DNA from 2 places in the Micromonospora sp. WMMD1274 genome. Region 1 is predicted to be linked to the other one. Evidence: riboswitches for the same ligand, from Rfam matches in the RefSeq annotation. Region 1 holds a riboswitch; the other holds the start of a gene.

Evidence for each region. Region 1 has a riboswitch for thiamine pyrophosphate ahead of ACN27D_RS05895 (ECF transporter S component). Riboswitches for the same ligand answer to the same signal wherever they lie in the genome.
Region 2: another riboswitch for thiamine pyrophosphate. It lies ahead of thiE (thiamine phosphate synthase); the one in region 1 lies ahead of ACN27D_RS05895 (ECF transporter S component).

Annotation. Positions count from the first base shown of each region.
Region 1 is NZ_JBMHMG010000001.1:1,367,564-1,377,610, reverse strand. It holds gene ACN27D_RS05935 (hypothetical protein) at 1-123, shown strand, start outside; gene ACN27D_RS05930 (hypothetical protein) at 320-529, opposite strand; gene ACN27D_RS05925 (S26 family signal peptidase) at 591-1,139, opposite strand; gene ACN27D_RS05920 (ABC transporter ATP-binding protein) at 1,136-2,947, opposite strand; gene ACN27D_RS05915 (TlpA disulfide reductase family protein) at 3,049-3,597, opposite strand; gene ACN27D_RS05910 (MauE/DoxX family redox-associated membrane protein) at 3,643-4,242, opposite strand; gene ACN27D_RS05905 (energy-coupling factor transporter transmembrane component T family protein) at 4,321-5,121, opposite strand; gene ACN27D_RS05900 (ABC transporter ATP-binding protein) at 5,118-6,623, opposite strand; gene ACN27D_RS05895 (ECF transporter S component) at 6,733-7,323, opposite strand; TPP riboswitch at 7,399-7,505, opposite strand; gene ACN27D_RS05890 (alpha/beta fold hydrolase) at 7,582-8,418, shown strand; gene ACN27D_RS05885 (sugar isomerase domain-containing protein) at 8,415-9,164, shown strand; gene ACN27D_RS05880 (DUF6328 family protein) at 9,256-9,756, shown strand; gene ACN27D_RS05875 (acyl-CoA dehydrogenase family protein) at 9,864-10,047, shown strand, end outside.
Region 2 is NZ_JBMHMG010000001.1:2,158,843-2,168,889, reverse strand. It holds gene ACN27D_RS09810 (class I SAM-dependent methyltransferase) at 1-291, shown strand, start outside; gene ACN27D_RS09805 (ABC-F family ATP-binding cassette domain-containing protein) at 333-2,012, shown strand; gene ACN27D_RS09800 (nucleotidyltransferase family protein) at 2,009-2,824, shown strand; gene ACN27D_RS09795 (aldo/keto reductase) at 2,826-3,788, shown strand; gene ACN27D_RS09790 (DUF559 domain-containing protein) at 4,282-5,103, opposite strand; TPP riboswitch at 5,312-5,423, shown strand; gene thiE (thiamine phosphate synthase) at 5,421-6,044, shown strand; gene thiO (glycine oxidase ThiO) at 6,041-7,126, shown strand; gene thiS (sulfur carrier protein ThiS) at 7,117-7,317, shown strand; gene ACN27D_RS09770 (thiazole synthase) at 7,322-8,095, shown strand; gene ACN27D_RS09765 (thiamine phosphate synthase) at 8,167-8,919, shown strand; gene thiD (bifunctional hydroxymethylpyrimidine kinase/phosphomethylpyrimidine kinase) at 8,916-9,704, shown strand; gene thiC (phosphomethylpyrimidine synthase ThiC) at 9,722-10,047, shown strand, end outside.

The DNA of each region.
Region 1 (10,047 bases):
GTCCTGCCGGGCGCATCCGCGACGCCGCCCAGATCGGGCCCACCGGCAGGGCGGCAGGCCCGGTTCACCGGGCGCAGTCAGCGCGCCGGCCAGACCCGGTTCTACGCCTTCCGCCGAAGCTGACCGACAGCCCCGTTCCCAGCCGGTCGCCCGCAACCAGATCCCCCCACCCGCCTGACGATCATGAGGTTGGCGGGGACGAAACGGGCGGCCGGTGCCGTCAACTTCATGATCAACGGGGTTGGCGGGCGAGAGGGCGGTAAGGAGTGAGCCCGCCCTGCCGGTGACGGCGGGGCGGGCTCACGGGGGTGAGGCAGGATCAGCAGGTGCCGATCCCGTTCCGGGCGGTGCAGTCGCAGCGCCGGATGCCGTTCACGCAGCGGCAGTACAGGTAGTAGGGCTTCCCGGACCTGCAGTCGCAGTAGGCACCCCAGCCCGGCGTGCAGGCGGTCGCCGCGGCGGCGGCCGTGGTCTTCGGGACGACCAGGCTGAGCACCCGGTCGCCCAGTGATTCGATCAGTCGGATCATCGGGCTCCTCCTTATCGATGTCCGTCCCGCCGGCAGGCAAGACTTCGATGATCATACATGTTTATGACGGTCGATGACCCGTTGAAGCGACCCTGCGTTTCACCACGCCGAGCACATCCGAGTGGGCGAAGTAGCCGACCTGCCGCGAATCGTGACTTGCCGCCCGGTTGTCGCCGATCAGCACCAGCAGTCCCGGCGGCACGGTCGCCGGCGCAACGCCCTCGCCCGGCACCCTTCCGGCGGCGGCCCCGGCCGGCGGGCCGACCGGCGACCCGCCCGGCCCGGGCAGGTCCGGTGGCACCGGATCGCCGGGCAGGGCCGCGATCCTCTTGATCAGCCAACCCTCGTCCAGGACCGGCCTGCCACCGCGGAACCGCCGCATCGGCACCCGCCGCTCGCCGGGCCATCCGGCGACCACGATCTGGCCGGTTCGCAGAGCCGAGGGCGGCACCCGCCGCACCAGCACCCGGTCCCCGGGGCGGTACGTGGGGAGCATGCTCTCACCCTGGACGGTGACCAGCACGTACCGCTCACGCAGCCACCACACCGCCGCGAACGGGGCCGCCACGGCTGCGACGAGCACGGCGGCCACGGCGATCGGCCGGGTCACAGTGCCTCCTCCGGTACCGGATCGAGCTGGTAGCCGTCGGCCTGACGACGGAACAGCTCGGCGTACGCGCCACCGGCCGCCAGCAGCCCGGTGTGCGTCCCCTGCTCGGCCACCCGCCCTTCGGCGAGCACCACGATCCGGTCGGCGTCGCGGATCGAACCGAGCCGGTGCGAGACGAGGACACTGGTACGGCCGGCCCGGTGGGCACGCAACGCGGTGTGCACCTCGTACTCGGCGTCGGGGTCCAGGCCGGAGCTGGGCTCGTCGAGGATCATCAGGTCGTGTTCCTCCCGCAGGTAGGCGCGGGCCAGGGCGATCCGCTGCCACTGCCCGCCGGAGAGGCGCACCCCGGTCTGCAGGTCACCCTGGTCCGACTCACCGAAGAAGATCCGGGTGAGCAGCGTGTCGTAGCCGTGCGGCAACGCCTCGATCACCGGATGCACCCCGGCCTTCCGGGCCGCCCGGACCAGCCGGTCCCGGTCGTCGGACACCGGAAGGTTGCCGACCCCGATGTTCTCCGCCGCGCTCAGGTCGTAGGCCATGTAGTCCTGGAAGACCGCACCGATCCGGCGGCGGAGCTCTGCCACGTCGAGGTCGCGCAGGTCGACGCCGTCCCAGAGGATCGCCCCCCGGCTCGGGTCGTAGAAGCGGCAGAGCAGCTTGACGATCGTGCTCTTGCCCGCACCGTTGAGCCCGACCAGTCCCACCGCCTGACCCGCCGGCAGGTGCAGGTCGACGCCGCGCAGCACCCAGGGCAGCTCGTCGCTGTAGCGGAACCAGACGTCCCGCAGCTCGATGCCCCGGCGCAGTGGCCGCACCGGCGCCGGATCGACGGCGAGCGGCAGATCCACCGGACCGCCGGCGATCACCGCGAAGTGGTCGAAGAGCAGCAGTTGCTCGTGCCCGCCGGCGACGGCACGCACCAGCGCGTTGAGCCCGGTCTGCACGCCCGCGAGCGCGGCGATCACGATCGAGACGTCGCCGACGGTCAGCTCGCCCGCGTACGCCGCCCGGACCGCCCAGAGCAGCCCGGCCCCGCCGACCACCGCCGCGAGCATCCCCAGCCCGCCCTGGACGAGCAGCTCCCGCCGGTCGACCCGGCGCAGCGCCTGGTTGGCCCGGCGTCGCTCCCGCAGCATCCGTCCGCGCAGGAAGTCCTCCAGCCCGAACAGCCGGATCTCCTTCGCCGCCTGCACGTCCTGGAGCAGATCCCGGTAGACGATCTCGGTGCGTTCCCACGGGCCGACCTGCCACTGCACCCGGGCACGCCGTCGGGCGAGGGCCAACTCGGCCAGGAACACGGGTGCGGCGGCCAGCAGGACCAGGCCGGTGAGGGCCGGACTGAGCAGGGCGAGCGATCCGACGAAGCCGCCGACCAGCAGCACCCCGCGCACCAGGCCGAAGGCCGCCTCCACCAGTTGGACCGGCATGGCCGCGGCGTCCTGGGCCAACCGCAGCCGGTCCAGGAAGACCGGGTCCTCCAGCCGCGCCAACCCGACCTGGCGTCCCACCGAACGGTAGAGCTCGTCGTCGGCGACGAGGGCGACGTTCCGTCCGATCTCGCCGGTCAGATACGCGCCGAGCTGCGGCAGCAGGGCGGTGCCGAGCCCGGCGACGGCCAGCCCGGCCCCGGCGCCGAGCACCGTGCCCCAGGGCGCGCCGCTGCCGACCGCGTCCAGGACGACCTTGAGCAGCCAGGCGGTGACGATCGGCAGTACCCCGCTCGCCAGCGTGACCAGGCCGTAGGCGGTCGTGGTCAGGAGCGCCCCGCGTCGGACCAGGCGGGCACCCAGGGCGGCAGCGGCCACCAGCGGCCACCGTCGGCGGCCGGTCTCGCGAGGTGCTCCGCCCGGCGGCTCCCCGGGCGGTCGGGCCGACGGGCCGGGGGTGCCGGCGTCGCCCGGCGGACTCATCCGGCCACGGGGGCCGAGAGGTCTTCGATCAGGGAGCCGCTGGCGACGACGACGCCGGATTCGTCGATCAGGCCGATCGCCGGGAAGCCCTGCACCCCGAAGGCGGTGCAGAGCGGCCCTCCGTCGGACTCGACGACCACCCGTGCCACCGGGGTCAGCGCGGCGACGTACTCGCCGGCGGCGTCCCGGTCGCTCACCACGACCCCGACGACGTGGTCCCGGCCGCCGGGGTGCTCGGCGGCGTACCGGATGAACTGCGGCATGCGCTCCCGGCAGGGGGTGCAGTCCGGGGAGAAGAACGCGACGAGGGTGCGCCCGGTCAGCCCGTCCCGCGTGACGGTCACGCCGTCCTCGGTGACCGCCTGGAACGGCGCGACGGTGCTCCCGGCCCCGAGCATGATCTGGTCGCTGTGGCCGTGCCCGGCCTCGACAGCGGTGAGCCGTACGGTGTGCTCGCGGAGCCGCCTGATCACCCCGAAGGTGAGGATCAGATTCAGCAGGCCGATGATGCCGACGACGATGACGGCAGCGGCGAGATACGCCATGGGGTTGCTCCTTCGTGCTTGTCGGGGTGCTCGACTACCTCGGGGTCACTGGTCCACCGGCACTTCTGTGGTCGCCGTCGGGCACGCCGCGCCGACCGGCGGGGATCCGGGGACCGGGCCGCGCGGCTGGGCGACGAAGAGGTCGGTGATGTCGTCGAACCACACGAAGAGCAGCCCGCCCACCGCACCGGCCACAGCGGCCACGGCGACGCCCGCGAGGGGCACGTCGCCGGTGGCGCCCGCGGCTGCCACTCCCACCAGCGCGGCAGTGGTCAGCAGGCCGTTGCGGAGCAGGTGTCGCCGGCCGAGCGGTGCGCCTGTCGCGCCGAAGCAGCGGCAGGCCACCCGTTGCCGGCGGCCCAGCGTGACGGCGATCCCGATGCTGAAGGCGACCAGGAGCAGGGCCGCGAGCACGTGGCCGAGTCGACGGGTCGGCGGCACCAGCAGCAGGACCGGGACGGCGGCTTCGGCCAGGCCGACCACACCGGCGGCGGCGGGGACGAGCCGCGCCGGCACCACCCGCATGGCGGCGAGCGAGGCGACGAACTCCTGCCAGGACGCGCGGCTGCGGACCTTGCCGGCTGTCGCGGCCAGGAAGACCACGCCGATCAGGCAACGCAGCGCGACGTCCAGGTGATCAAGCACCGGGTCAGGCTAACAATATCGACCACTGTCACGAAAGGAGATCGTCGATGTCCTGATCGGCGGGGTGGGTGGGAGGGGTCAGCCGATCAGGGGGCGGAAGCTGCCGAGCAGCACGCTGAGCGTCAGCGCCGCGCCGGCGATCAGCGCCGCCCCGACGATCAACAGCGTGTCGGCGAGGACGAAGCGCTGACGGCGGGCGACCGAGCGCGGCGTACCCGCGTCGAAGCCCCGGGCGTCCATCGCCACGGCCAGCCGCGTACCCCGCCGGATCGCGCCCACGAGCAGCGTGAACGCGGTGGACGCGAACAGCCGCAGCTTCGCCACCGGGTTGCGGCCGGCGTCCACGCCGCGGGCCCGGCGGGCCATGCTGATCATCCGCCACTCCTGTTCCAGCAGCGGCACCATCCGGAACGCGGCGAGCGCCCCGATGGCGAACCGGGCGGGCGCCTTCGCGTTCTGGATCAGCGCGTCGGCCAGGTCGGTCGGGTCGGTGGTGGCGAACACGACGATGCCGGGCAGCGCCACCGCGAACATGCGCAGCACCAGCCCGAGCGCGGTCATCAGCACGCCCTGGGTGACCAGGACCGGCCCGGCCTCGACCAGTACCGGACCGGAACGGTCGGCCGCGAAGAGCACCAGCGTGACCAGGATGCCGACGGCACCGGCGAGCAGGGGCCACGCCCGGCGGGCCAGCACCCGGTAGCGGACACCGAACAGCGGCAGCACCGCGAGTTCGACGGCGATGGCGACGGCCGGGGCCACCGGGTCGAGCGTCGCCACCAGGATCAGGGTGAAGACCAGCGCGGCGGCCAGCTTCGCCACCGGGTTGCGCCGGGCCAGCGGAGCGCCGGGTGCGGCGACCGGTTCGAGGCCGATCACGGCGCACGCCCGGCAGCCGGACCGTCGTCGCCCGAGCGCTCGGCGCCGGCCGGGGGCCGACCGCCGGGGGAGTGCTCCGCGTCCGGCGGTGACCGGCGCAGGGTGAGCGTCCGGTCGGCCAGCGCAGCGACGAAGTCCTCGTCGTGGGTCACCGCGACCACGCCGTGCCCGGCGTCGCGCAGCTCGGCGAGCAGGTCGACCAGCTCCAGCCAGGTCCGCCGGTCCTGGCCGAACGTGGGCTCGTCGCAGATCAGCAGGCGGGGCGCGGTGGCCAGGGCCGTCGCCACGCTCAGCCGCCGCGCCTCCCCACCCGAGAGGGTGTACGGGTTGGCGCCGGCCAGCCGGTCCAGGCGCAGCCGGTGCAGCAACCCGTCCACGGTGGCGGTCACCGCCGTCTCGGGCTGACCGGTACGGCGCGGGCCGAGCGCCAGCTCGTCGCGCACCGTGGCGGTGACGAACTGGTGCTCCGGATCCTGGAACACCGACCCGATCCGGCGTACCAGCGCCGGTGCCCGCCAGCGGTGCGGGGGAGTACGCGCGTCCCGCCCGGCCAGTTCGGCGGACGCGGTGACGGTGCCCGTTCCGGGGCGCAGCAGACCGCCCAGGAGCAGCGCCAGTGTGGACTTGCCGGCCCCGTTGGGTCCGAGGACGGCGAGCGCCTCGCCGGCGCGTACCCGAAGGTCGGTGGGGTCGAGCCGGGGTGGGAGGCCGAGCCGGTCGGCGGTGAGCAGCACGTCGCCGGGCGGCGCGGTGGCGTGCCGGTGCGGCACGGTACGGCCCGGCACCCAGACCCCGGCGGCGGCCAGCGCGTCGCCGTGGGCGGCGAAGACCGTCTCGGGTGGCCCGTCGGCGCGTACCCCGCCGCCGGGTTCCAGCACCACGACGCGGTCGACCAGCGGCAGCGCCTCGGTGACCCGGTGCTCGACCAGGATCATCGTGGTGTCCAGGTCGAGCGCGTTCGCGACGGCGCGGCGGATCAGGGTGGCACCGGCCGGGTCGAGGTTGGCGGTGGGCTCGTCGAGCAGCAGCAGCCCCGGCCGTAGCGCGAGCGTGCCGGCCAGGGCCAGCCGCTGCTGCTCGCCGCCGCTGAGCGCGGCGGTCGGGCGGTCCCGGTCGTACGGGAAGCCGACCCGGTGCAGCGCCTCGTCGACGCGGGGCCAGATCTCCCCGGCGGGTACGCCACGGTTCTCCAACCCGAACGCCACGTCGTCGCCGGAGCGGGCCATCACGAGCTGGGTCTCCGGATCCTGGAAGACGATGCCGACGCGCTCGCGGGCCTTGCGCGGGTCCAGCCCGTCGATCTCGACGGTGCCCTCCTGCTCGCCGGAGTCCTCCGGCAACAGCCCGGCGAGCGCGGCCAGCAGCGTGCTCTTGCCGGCCCCGGAGGGCCCGAGCAGCAGCACCCGCTCCCCGCTCTCCACCCGCAGATCCACTCCACGCAGAGCCCAGCGCCGGCGCCCCCCGTGCCGCCACCCGAACCCCCGCAGCACCACAGCGCTCACCGCCCACCCACCCCCTCTCCCGGCCCAGCCTGCGTGATCAAGGAGTTCGCGTCCGGAGAATCGTGCCCGGCGGACGCAAACTCCTTGATCACCGGGCGGGGGTGAGGCCTCAGATCAAGGCTCGGTCGCGGCCGGCGGGGAAGCGGTCCAGGACGCCGGTGTTCGCCAGCGCGCGGGTGAGGGCCACCGCGCCCAGGCCGGCCACCAGCAGGCAACTGAGCACACCGAAGGCGATGTAGGGCAGCCGGAAGGTCGTCCAGCTCGTGCCCGGGTACCAGTACAGGGCGTCGAACAGCGTGGCGAAGAGGCCGCCGCACGCGCCGGCGAGCGCCGCCGTGAGCGGCCGGTAGAGGCGGTACCGGGTGGCCGCGAAGACCGCCTCGACGCCCAGGCCCTGCACCGCGCCCTGGAGGATCGCCATCGCGCCGTACGGGGAGCCGAGCAGCACCGAGACGGTCGAGGCGACGGTCTCGGTGAGCAGCGCCGCACCCGGCTTGCGGACGATCAGCGCGCTCAGCACGGCCGGGATGAGCCAGACGCCGTACATCACCGACTGCAGCGGGGCGAAGAAGGCGAACGGCCCGTCGCTGCCCTTCCAGAGGATGTTCCAGAGCTGGAACACGACGCCGAAGGCTACGGCGATGACCGAGGCGACGACGATGTCGACGGTACGCCAGCGGTTGCTGTCGGTACGGTTCATGGTTGGCTCCCAGTTCGTCGAGGTGAACCAGGAGAAGACGCACGCCGCGCCCGGTGGTCACCGGACGGCGACGCGGCTGGAGGTCGACCGAACTCCCTGCGCTGGCATTACCCAGATCAGGTTCGAGGGTCTGCGGGCACCGGCCCGCACTCTCAGCGCTGTGCGCTCCCCTGTCGGATGTGAAGTTGTCTCGTCGCAGACGCTAGCACCGACGACGGCCCCCGGCCCAGCAGGGCGAGTGTCGGTATGGTGGCGATCATGCTGGTGGATGCGCGGGGACTGACGTTCGAGGTACGCGCCGGCGGCCCCGAGGGCGGTGATCCCGTCCTGCTGCTGCACGGCTTCCCGCAGCACTCCGGCGAGTGGGACGCGGTGACGCCCGCCCTGCACGCCGCCGGGCTGCGCACGTACGCGCTCGACCAGCGCGGCTACTCGCCCGGCGCGCGTCCGGCGGACGTCGGGGCGTACCGGATTCCGGAGCTGGTGGCCGACGCGGCGGCGGTGCTGGACGCGCTCGGGGTGACCCGCGCGCACGTGGTGGGCCACGACTGGGGCGCGATCGTGGCGTGGGGCCTGGCGGCGGCGCACCCGGAGCGGGTCCGGACGTTGACCGCGGTGTCGGTGCCGCACCCGGCCGCCATGGGCCACGCGCTCGCCACCGACCCCCGGCAGAAGGTCAAGTCCGCCTACATCGCGTTGTTCCGCAAGCCCGGTACGGCGGAGAAGGTGCTGCTGGCGTGGAACGGCGCCACGCTGCGCAAGCTGCTGAGCGGGGTGGGCGGCGCCGGCGAGGTGGCCCGGTACGCCGAGCCGATGCGCGAGCCGGGGGCGTTGACGGCGGCGCTGAACTGGTACCGCGCGATGACCGGGACGGACATGAAGGCGGTCGCCCCGGTCGGGGTGCCCACCACGTTCGTCTGGAGCGACAAGGACGTGGCGATCGGCCGGACGGCCGCGCAGGCGTGCGCCGCGCACGTCACGGGTGACTACCGGTTCGTGGTGCTGCCCGGGGTCAGTCACTGGATCCCGGACGAGGCGCCCGGCCCGCTGGCCGAGGCGATCCTCGCCCGGTGCGCAGGAACGGAGGAAGCATGACGGTGAGCGCCGACGCGTACCTGGCGGTGGTGACCGAGACGATCGGCCGGGTCGCGGCCGAGCAGCGACAGAACGTGGCCGACGCGGCCGACCTGATCGCGGCGGCGCTGCAGGCCGACGGCGTGGTGCACGCGTTCGGCACCGGGCACTCCGAGGCGCTGGCCATGGAGATCGCCGGGCGGGCCGGCGGGCTGGTGCCCACCAACCGGATCGCGCTGCGTGACCTGGTGCTGGTCGGCGGCGACCCGGCCGACGTGCTGGGCCCGAAGCTGGAACGCGACCCGGCGGTGGCGCACCGCCTCTACGAGCTGGCGCCGATCCGGCCGCAGGACGTGTTCGTGCTGGCCTCGAACTCGGGCGTGAACGGGGCGATGGTCGAGTTCGCGTCCGTCGTGAAGGAACGCGGGCACGGCCTGGTGGCGATCACGTCGGCGCAGCACTCGGCCCGGATGACGTCGCGGCACCCGTCCGGCCGCAAGCTCGCCGACTTCGCCGACGTGGTGCTGGACAACGGCGCCCCGTACGGCGACGCCACGCTGCCGCTGCCCGGCGGCGGCGCGGTCGGCGCGGTCTCCTCGATCACGGCGGCGCTGCTCGCCCAGCAGATCGTCGTTGAGGTGGTGGCCCGGCTGGTCGCGGCGGGGCAGCGCCCGCCGGTCTACCTGTCCGCGAACATCACCGGCGGCGACGAGCACAACGCCGAGCTGGAGGCACGGTACGCGGGCCGCATCCGCCGGGGATCCTGAACCGGTTTCGTGATCAGCCGTACGGGGCACAGGCGGTCCTGCCGGTGGGCGTTCACCCGCCGGCCGTGCCGTCTCCCGGGGAGGTCCGCGAGTGTCCAAGGAATCCGAGAAGCAGCGCTGGCAGCGCAACTTCGCCGATCTGTTGCAGGAGCTGCGGGTCGCGCAGACCGGCGTGCAGATCCTCTTCGCCTTCCTGCTGACGCTGCCGTTCAGCAACGGGTTCGGCCGGACCACGGAGTTCCAGCGCGACGTCTACATCCTGGCGCTGCTGACCGCCGCCGCGTCCGCCGCGATGATCATCTCTCCGGTCGCGTTCCACCGGGCGTTGTTCCGGCAGGGCCGCAAGCCGGAGCTGGTCCGGTTCGCCCACCGGATGGCCACCGGCGGCCTGTTCTTCATGCTGATCGCGATGGTCAGCTCGGTCCTGCTGGTCACCGACTTCGTGCTGGACCGGCCGATCGCGTTCCTGCTCAGCGCGCTCACCGGCCTGTGGTTCCTGATCTTCTGGGCGATCCTGCCGTTCAGCCGGCGCAACTGGGGTGACGACGACATCGACGACGAGGACGACAACCCTCAGTCGCTCACCGACTGACGGTTCGCCAAATCGGGCGTGCACGCGGCGCTACCCCTGGGTAACACCCGGGGGTAGCGTCGTTTTCGTCGCACGCGTCGACGCAGCCGGACCGCGAGGAGGCAGCCGTGACCACGACACAGAACAGCCGGCCCGAGTCACCCGACGGCGCGGGACCGCTGCCCACCGAGGCGGGCCAGGTCTCCGAGAAGGAGGCCCGCCAGGTCGCCGAGGCGGCCCGCGAGTCGGCCTGGGACCGGCCCAGCTTCGGCAAGGAGTTGTTCCTCGGCCGGTTCCGGCTCGACCTGATCG
Region 2 (10,047 bases), 790 kb from region 1:
GCCCGGGTCGGCGCCGCCGACCGGGTACGCGCCGTCGCGCCCGACGAGTTGCCCGACGACGTCACCTTCACCCAGATCTGGTCCAACCCGCCGATCCACATCGGTAAGGCGGAGCTGCACGGCCTGCTGCTGCGCTGGCTGCCCCGGCTCGCCCCGGACGGCGTGGCCTGGCTCGTCGTCGCCCGGCACCTCGGCGGCGACTCGCTGCACCGCTGGCTGGTCGAGCAGGGTTGGTCGGTCGCGCGGCACGCCAGCCAGAAGGGCTACCGGGTGCTGCGGGTCACCCGGTAATCCGGTGTCGTCCACCGCCCCGGCTCGGGCAGGATGCCCGCGTGGGATACGTGGACGTGGCAGGAGCCGGGCACATCCTCCCGGACGGGCGTGAGCTGTTCAGCGACGTCTCGTTCCGGGTCGGTGAGGGTGCCAAGGTGGCGCTGGTCGGCCCGAACGGCGCCGGCAAGACCACGCTGCTGCGGATGGTCGCCGGTGACCTGCCGGTCAAGACCGGCGCGATCGCCCGCTCCGGCGGGCTCGGCGTCATGCGGCAGTTCATCGGCATGATCGGCGACGAGTCCACGCTCGCCGACCTGGCCCTGTCGCTCGCGCCGCCGGCGCTGCGCGACGCCGGACGGCGGCTCGCCGAGACCGAGGCGGCCATGCGGGCGGCCGAGGTCCGCGGCAAGTACAGCTCCGCCGCCGCCAAGACCCAGCTCGCGTACGCCGAAGCGCTCGCCGCCTGGGGCGAGACCGGCGGGTACGACGCCGAGGTCCTCTTCGACACCGTCGCCACCATCGTGCTCGACCTGCCCTGGGACAGCGCCCGGGAACGGCCGGTACGCACGCTCTCCGGCGGCCAGCAGAAGCGCTTCGCGCTGGAGCTGCTGCTGCGCGGCCCGGACGAGGTGCTGCTGCTCGACGAGCCGGACAACTTCCTCGACGTACCCGGCAAACGCTGGCTGGAGGCGCGGCTGCGCGAGTCGGGCAAGTCCGTGCTCTACGTCTCGCACGACCGGGAACTGCTGGCGCAGACCGCCGACCGGGTCGTCGCGGTGGAGGGCGGCAGCGCCTGGGTGCACCCGGGCGGATTCGCGAGCTGGCACGACGCCCGGGTGGCCCGGCACGCCCGCCTCGACGAGCTGCGCAAACGCTGGGACGAGGAACACCAGAAGCTGCGCGAGCTGATGCTGATGTACAAGCAGAAGGCCGCGTACAACGACGGGATGGCCTCCCGCTACCAGGCCGCGCAGACCCGGTTGCGCAAGTTCGAGGAGGCCGGGCCGCCGCCCGTACCCCCGAAGGACCAGGACATCCGGATGCGCCTGACCGGCGGGCGGACCGGCAAACGCGCGGTGATCGCCGAGCAGCTGGAGCTGGACGGCCTGACGTACCCGTTCGACCTGGAACTCTGGTACGGCGACCGGGTCGCGGTGCTGGGCGCGAACGGCACCGGCAAGTCGCACTTCCTGCGCCTGCTGGCCCGGGGCGGCACCGACCCGGAGCCCGGCAACACCCCGGTCGACGGCGCCGCCGCGCTCGCGCCCGTCGCGCACGGCGGCATGGTCCGGCTCGGCGCCCGGGTCCGGCCCGGGCACTTCTCGCAGACCCACGACCGGCCCGAGCTGACGGCCAAGACGCTCGTCGAGGTGCTGTGGCGCGGCGACGACCACCGTGCCGGCATGGACCGGCACGCGGCCATGGCGGCGCTGTCCCGGTACGAGCTGGCCGGTCAGGGCGACCAGCGGTTCGGCACGCTCTCCGGCGGGCAGCAGGCCCGGTTCCTGGTGCTGCTGCTGGAGCTGTCCGGGGCGACGCTGCTGCTGCTCGACGAGCCCACCGACAACCTCGACCTGGCCTCGGCCGAGGCGCTGGAGGCCGGACTGACCGCGTTCGAGGGGACGGTGGTCGCTGTCACCCACGACCGGTGGTTCACCCGTACCTTCGACCGGTTCGTGCTGTTCCGCGGCGACGGCGACGTGGTCGAGACGCCGGAGCCGGTCTGGGACGTGGGGTGATCGACCAGGACGTGGTCGACCGGCTGTGCGCGGTCGACGGGGTGGTCGCGGTGGCGCTCGGCGGCAGCCGCGCCCGCGGCGATCACCGGCCCGACTCCGACTGGGACCTGGGCCTCTACTACCGGGGTACGCCCGACCTGGCCGGGCTGCGCGCGGTGGCCGCCTCCATCGCCGACGGGCCGGTGGACCTCACCGCCCCGGGCGGCTGGGGACCGTGGGTCGACGGGGGCGGCTGGCTGCGCGTCGGCGGGGTCGCCGTGGACTGGATCTACCGGGACCTGGACCGGGTGCACCGGGTCTGGGCGGACTGCCGGGCCGGCCGCTACACGGTCGAGGCGCAGGCCGGGCACCCGCTCGGCTTCTACTCCCACACGTACGCCGGGGAGGTGGCGCTCGGACGGGTGCTCGGCGACCCGACCGGCGAGCTGACCGCGCTGCGCGCCGAGACCGTCGACTACCCGCCCGCGCTCGGCGCCGCGCTGGTGGCCGGTGGCTGGGAGACCGGGCTGCTGCTCGACGGCGCGGCCAAGGGCGCGGCCGGGGGCGACGCCGGCTACGTGGCGGGCTGCCTGTTCCGGGTGGTCGGGGTGCTGGTCCACGCGCTGCACGGCCGGGCCGGACGGTGGCTGGTGAACGAGAAGGGCATGATCGCCTCCGCCGGGCGCCTGCCGGGTGCGCCGCCGGACTTCGCCGAGCGGGCGCAGGCGCTGCTGGGCGCGGTGGGGCGTACCCCCGAGGAGTTGGCGGCGACCATCGGTGACGCCCGGGTGCTGGCCGCCGCTCTCCGGGTGACACCCGGGGAGCGGGCATAGGGTGGATCTCGTGAGTGAGATGACCTATCGCCGGCTGGGCGACTCCGGGCTCGTGGTGTCAGTGGTCGGTATCGGCTGCAACAACTTCGGCCGTAAACTCGACCTCGACGGCACCCGCGCGGTGGTGGACGCAGCGCTCGACGCCGGGATCAACTTTTTCGACACCGCCGACATCTACGGCGAGCCGCAGGGCGCCTCCGAGGAACTGCTCGGCCAGGCGCTCAAGGGCCGCCGCGACGACGTGGTGGTGGCCACCAAGTTCGGCATGGACATGAACGGCGCGAACGGGCCCGACCACGGCGCCCGGGGCTCCCGCCGCTACATCGCCCGCGCCGTCGAGGCGTCGCTGCGCCGGCTCGGCACCGACCACATCGACCTGTACCAGATGCACGAGCCCGACCCGGGCACCCCGATCGACGAGACGCTCGCCGCGCTGGACGACCTGGTGACCGCCGGCAAGGTGCGCTACCTCGGCAACTCCAACTTCGCCGGGTGGCAGATCGCCGACGCCGACTGGACCGCGTCGTCGCAGGGGCGTACCCGGTTCATCTCCGCGCAGAACCACTACTCGCTGGTGGAACGCGGGGTGGAGGACGAGGTGATCCCGGCCTGCGAGCGGTTCGGCCTCGGCATGCTGCCGTTCTTCCCGCTCGCCAACGGGCTGCTCACCGGCAAGTACAAGCGGGGCGAGGCGCCCCCGGCGGGCAGCCGCCTGGCCGGTGGCGGCCGGTACGCCGAGCGGCTGGCCGCCGCGCGCTGGGACGTCATCGAGGCGATCGAGGCGTACGCGGCCGAGCGCGGGATCAGCATGCTCCAGGTGGCCATCGGTGGACTGGCGGCCCGTCCCGCGGTGACCTCGGTGATCGCCGGGGCGACCACTCCCGAGCAGGTGAAGGCCAACGCCGACGCCGGCACCTGGCAGCCCAGCGACGAGGACCTGGACGCCCTGGACGCCATCCTCTGACGTCCCCGCCGGTGCCGACGCGCCCTCCCGCGCGTCGGGCGTCCGCTCGCGCCTCGCAGGTGCGCCCGCTCGTCGGCGTGTGAGCGTCAGGGCTCGCCCCGCGCGGCGGGCGTGCGCCCACCGTGGCCCGCCCGCGCGGAGGCACCCATGGCGTTCCACTCAGAGGCAGCGCTCACGATGGCTGGAACGGTATGGGTGTCAAAAGGGCCTTGAGACACCTATGGCGTTCCACTCCTCGCCAGATTCAGCCGCGAGTGGAACGCCATAGGTGTCTGCGGCGGCCTCCTGACGCCCGTGGTGTCTCGGGCGACCCGGCTCGGCTCGGCTCGGTCCGGTTCGGCTCGGCTCGGCTCGGCTCGGCACCGGGTGGCGGTGGCCGGGCCGGGGGTGCGGCGGGGCGAGACTCGTGGCTGCGGGCTGCGGGCTGCGGGCTGCGGGCTGCGGGCTGCGGGCTGCGGGCTGCGGGCTGCGGGCTGCGGGCTGCGGGCACGGGTCAGTGGTGCGCCTCGGCGGCGCGACGTTCTGCCAGGGCCTGGCGTACCAGGGCCACTGTGGCGTCGGGACGGCGGAGCACGTCGTCGGCGGTGAACCGCAGCACGACCCACCCGGCGGCGCGGAGCGCGTTCAGGCGTGCCACGTCCCGCCGGAAGTGAGCCCGTTCGCGGTGGTGGTCGCCGTCGTACTCGACCGCGAGGCGCAGAGCGGGCCAGGCCAGGTCCACCCGGGCCACGAAGCGCCCGCCGGCGCGTACCTCGTGCTGGGCGGTGAGCGGGCCGAGGCCCGCGTCGAGCAGGAGCAGCCGCAGCCGCGTCTCCATCGGGGACTCGCTCAGCGGCTCGGCCAGCGCCAGCACCTCGCGCAGCAGTGGAGCGCCCGGCCAGCCCGGCCGGTCGGCGGCGTAGGCCCGCAGGACGGGCAGCTCCACGACCCGGCGGCGCAGCAGCGCGTCGACGGCGACCAGCGCCTCGGCGAGTGGGCCCTGCCGGCCCAGGTCGAACGCGGTACGCAGCGGGGTGGTGACCGGCAGCCAGCCGGCGAGGGTGCGGTCCCGATCGGGCAGCGGTGATCGGACCACCCGCATCCGTGGGTGCGGTCGCAGTCGCGCGGCCGCCGGCAGCAGCACCGTCACCGGTGCGTCGCGGGTGAGCACGTCCGCGCCGGACAACCAGGCGGCGCTGCGTCCCGCCAGCACGGCACCCGGCGGCAGGCGCAACGCCACCGCCTCGCACCACATCCGGTGGTCGTCGGCGCGGTGTCCGTCCCGGTGCACGTACACGTCCGGGAGCAGGCGGATCCACGTCGGCCCGCGCAGCATCGTTCAGGTGAGCAGCCCTTCGGAGACGGCACGGCCGCCCCGGAACGGCACTGTCGCCAGGCGGCGCGGGACACGGGCGGGAACGGACATCCCGGCAGCGTGTCGTGACGGGACGGTCACCCGCTGCCCCGATCCGGCGGACGGCTGGTTCCTGGGAAAAACCTCACCCGGGCTTCCGTCCGGGCGGGAGGCGTCGTACGGTAGGCCGCAAGTGACCCACGGGAGCCCGGTGCGGACCGGGCTGAGAGGGGGGCTGGGAGCCCCCGACCGTCGAACCTGATCCGGGTAATGCCGGCGCAGGGAGGAGCGTTGCCGTGCTGTCCCTGGGACGACTGCATCTCATCACCGACACCCGGCCGGGGCGTGACCCGCTCGCCGTGCTGCGTGCCGCGCTGCCCGTGGCGGGCGCCGAGCTCGTCGTGCAGGTGCGTGTGGAGGACGACGCCACCGACCGGGAGGCGTACGAGCTGGCGTGCCGCGTGACCGAGGCGTGCCGGCCGTACGGGGCACGGTGCCTGGTCAACGACCGGCTGCACGTGGCGCTCGCGGTGGACGCCGCCGGTGGGCACGTCGGCGCGGACGACCTGCCGGTGGCCGCCGCGCGCCGGGTGCTCGGCCCGGACGCCGTGCTCGGCGCGACCGCCCGCGAACCGGTGGGCGCCCGCGCGGCGGTGGACGCGGGCGCGAGCTACCTGGGCGTGGGCCCGTGCCACGCCACCACCACCAAGTCCGGCCTGCCGGACCCGATCGGCCCCGAGGGGATACGCGCGGTCGCCGAGGCGGTGAGCGTGCCGGTGATCGCGATCGGCGGGGTGACCGCCGCGACCGTGCCGGCGCTGCGGGCCGCCGGGGCGTACGGGGTGGCGGTGGTCGGGGCGCTCAGCCTGGCCGCCGATCCCGCGCACGCCACCGCCGAGCTGCTGCGGGCGCTGACGCGATGAGCCCGGCCGACGTGGCGGTGGTGGGCGCCGGGCCGGTGGGACTCGCGATCGCGTGGCGGTGCGCGCAGCGCGGACTGCGCGTGGTGGTGCACGACGACCGGCCCGGGTCGGGTGCGTCCTCGGTGGCCGCGGGGATGCTGTCGCCGGTCGCCGAGGCGTACTTCGGTGAGCACGAGCTGACCGGGCTGCTCGTCGAGTCGGCCGCCCGCTGGCCCGGCTTCGCCGCCGAACTGGCCGGGGCGAGCGGCGTCGACGTCGGCCACCGCACCGAGGGCACGCTCGTCGTCGGGCTCACCGCCGACGACCTGGCCGAGGCGGGTCGGCTGTGGTCGTACCAACGGGGGTTGGGACTGCCGATCACGCCGCTGCGCCCCTCGGAGCTGCGCGACCGCGAACCGGCGCTGGCGCCGCGCGTGCGCGGCGGCGCGGTGGCTCCCGGCGACCACCAGGTCGACCCGCGGCGGCTGGTCGCCGTGTTGCGCACGGCCGCCGAGCGCGCCGGCGTGGAGCTGCGCCCGGCGCGCGTCGGCGCGCTGTCCGAGGTGGACGCGCGGGTCACAGTGGTCGCGGCCGGCTGCGGCGCGGCGGCGCTGACCGGCCTGCCGGTCCGGCCGGTGAAGGGCCAGGTGCTGCGGCTGCGCGCGCCCGGTGGCGGTCCGCCGGGCTTCCGGCACGTGATCCGGGGGTACGCGGACAGCGAGTCGGTCTACCTGGTGCCCCGGGACAGCGGCGAGGTCGTGGTCGGGGCGACGGTCGAGGAGCGCGCGGACACCGAGGTCACCGCCGGTGGCGTGCTGACACTGCTGCGCGCCGCCGCCGAGCTGGTGCCGGAACTGGTCGAGTACGAGCTGGTGGAGGCCGTGGCCGGGTTGCGCCCCGGTACGCCGGACAACGCGCCGATCATCGGGCCGCTGCCCGGGCAGCCGGGCGTGCTCGCCGCGACCGGGCACCACCGGCACGGCATCGTGCTCACCCCGGTCACCGCCGACCTGGTCACCGAGCTGATCGTCACCGGCGAGCCGGATCCCGCACTCGTCCCCTTCACCCCGGACCGCTTCGGGAAGGAGCGCACGTGGAACTGATCGTCAACGGCACCGGCCGGACGCTGCCCGAGGGCGTCACAGTCGCCGAGGTGGTCCGCACCGTCACCGACCGGGAGCGCGGGCTCGCGGTCGCGGTGAACGGCGAGGTGGTGCCGCGCGGCGGCTGGTCGGCGAGCGTGCTGCGCGACGGCGACCGCGTCGAGGTGCTCAGCGCAACCCAGGGCGGGTGAGCGGATGTCCACGTTGGAGATCGGCGGGGTCACGTTCGGCTCCCGGCTCGTCCTCGGCACCGGCGGCGCGGCCAACCTGCACGTGCTGGAGCAGGCGATCCGCGCCTCCGGCACCGAGTTGGTGACGCTGGCGCTGCGCCGGATGGACACCACGCCCGGCGGGTCGGGCGGCCTGCTCGACCTGGTGGAGCGGTGCGGCGTACGGCTGCTGCCGAACACGGCCGGCTGCCGCACCGCTGTCGAGGCGGTGAAGACGGCGCACCTGGCCCGGGAGGCGTTCGACACCGACTGGGTGAAGCTGGAGGTGATCGGCGACGAGCGCACGCTCCTGCCCGACGGGGTGGAGCTGCTGCGCGCCGCCGAGGAGCTGGTGGCGGACGGGTTCACGGTGCTGCCGTACACGTCGGACGATCCGGTGCTGGCCCGGCGGCTGGCCGACGTGGGTTGCGCGGCGGTGATGCCGGCCGGGTCGCCGATCGGCTCCGGGCTGGGCATCGGCAACCCGCACCACATCCGGCTGATCCGGCAGGCCGTCGACGTGCCGGTGGTGCTCGACGCGGGCATCGGCACCGCCTCCGACGCCGCGCTCGCGATGGAGCTGGGCTGCGATGCGGTGCTGCTGGCGAGCGCCGTGACCCGGGCCGCCGACCCGGTGGCGATGGCCACCGCGATGCGGTACGCGGTCGAGGCGGGCCGGCTGGCGTACGGCGCGGGCCGCATCGCCCGCCGCTTCCACGCCCTGGCGTCCACCCCGGACGACGGTCGGCCCGACCTGTGACCGCTTCACGCGTCACCGTTCTCGGCGATCTTGGTACGCGCGCGCCCCTGGACGGGCGGCCGGGTACCAAGATCTCCGCCGGGCCGACCGGAATCGTGCTGCTGACCGATCGGCGGGTGGCTCGGGGGGCGCTCGTCGACGTGGTGGCGGGTGCCGTCGGCGGGGGAGTGCGGTGGGTGGTGCTGCGGGAGAAGGACCTGCCCCGCGCCGACCGCCTCGCGCTCGCCGCCGACCTGCGCGCGATCCTCGCCGAGGCAGGCGGCACGCTCGTCGTCGCCGGACCCGATCCGCTCGACGGGGACGCGGTGCACCTGCCCGCCGCCGGCCCGTACCCGCCGCCCGCCGTCGGACTGGTCGGCCGTTCCTGCCACGACACCGCCGAGCTGGCCCGGCTCACCACCGAGCACTACGCGACGCTGTCCCCGGTCTACGAGACGAGGACGAAGCCCGGCTACGGACCGGCGCTGCGGCCGGCCGGACTCGCCGCGCTGGTGAAAGCCAGCCCGGTCCCGGTGCTCGCCCTCGGCGGCATCGAAACCGCGGCGCAGGTTCACGCATGCGTAGCGGCGGGCGCCACAGGAGTAGCAGTGCTCGGCGCGATCATGCGCGCGAACGACCCCACCGAAACCGCCACCACGCTGGGCAGAGCCTTCCAGGAGGCGGCCACCCGTATGGCGCGCACCCACCCCGCGCGATCCGACGAAGGCCCGCACGCGACAGGGCTGCGGCCGACCGTGACCACGGAGGGATCAAGCCTGACCGCCCGGAGTGGGCACGGTCGGCCGCAGCCCTCAACCGCAACCACCGGTGAAGGAAAGCAGTGACGCCGAAAACAGTCCTCAGCATCGCCGGCTCCGACTCCGGAGCGGGAGCGGGCATCCAGGCCGACCTCAAGACGTTCGCCGCGCTCGGGGCGTACGGCACGAGCGTGCTCACCGCCGTCACCGCGCAGAGCACCCGGGGCGTGGACGCCGTCCTGCCGCTGCCCCCGCAGACCGTGCGCGACCAGATGGACAGCGTGCTCGGCGACTTCGACGTGCGGGCCGTGAAGAGCGGCATGCTCGGCACCCCGGCCGTCGCCGACGCGGTCGCCGAGGCGGCCCGCGCCGGGCAGCTGCCGCACCTGGTCGTCGATCCGGTGCTGGTCGCCACGAGCGGGCACCGGCTCGGCGTGGTGGAGGCGGTCGAGCGGCTGCTGCCGTACGCGGAGGTGGCGACGCCCAACTGCGCGGAGGCCGCGGCCCTCACCGGAGGCCCGGTGGGCACCGTGGAGGAGATGGTCGCGGCGGCCGAGGCGCTGGCCGCGCGCGGCCCGGCGTTCGTGGTGGTGACCGGCGGCGACGTGGACGCCGACGGCGAGTCGGTCGACGTCCTCGCGGGCGGCGGGACCACGCGGCTGCTGCGCGCACCCCGGGTGGACACCCGGCACAACCACGGCACCGGCTGTTCGTTCTCGGCCGCCGTCGCGGTCCGGCTCGCCGCGGGCGACGCGGTGCCGGTCGCGGTGGCCGCCGCCAAGGAGTACGTCACCCGCGCGCTGACCGGCGCGCGGACCTGGGAGCTGGGCGCGGGACGCGGCCCGCTGGACCACTTCGGCTGGTCCGCATGAGCGACAGGGAGGCTGTCATGCAGGCACGTCGCAAGGTGTACGTGGAAGGGTCACGCCCGGACATCCGGGTGCCGTTCGCCGAGGTGCCGCTGACCGGGGACAACCCGCCGGTACGGCTCTACGACACCTCCGGTCCCGGCTCCGACCCCGAGGTGGGGCTGCCCGCGCTGCGCGGGCCGTGGATCGCCGAGCGCGGCGACGTCGCCCCGGTACGCGGCGCCGGCACGCCGCTGGCGGGCGTGGACGGGAAGCGGCCGACGCAGCTCGCGTACGCCCGGGCCGGGATCGTCACGCCGGAGATGGAGTTCGTGGCGATCCGGGAGTCGGTGTCGCCGGAGTTCGT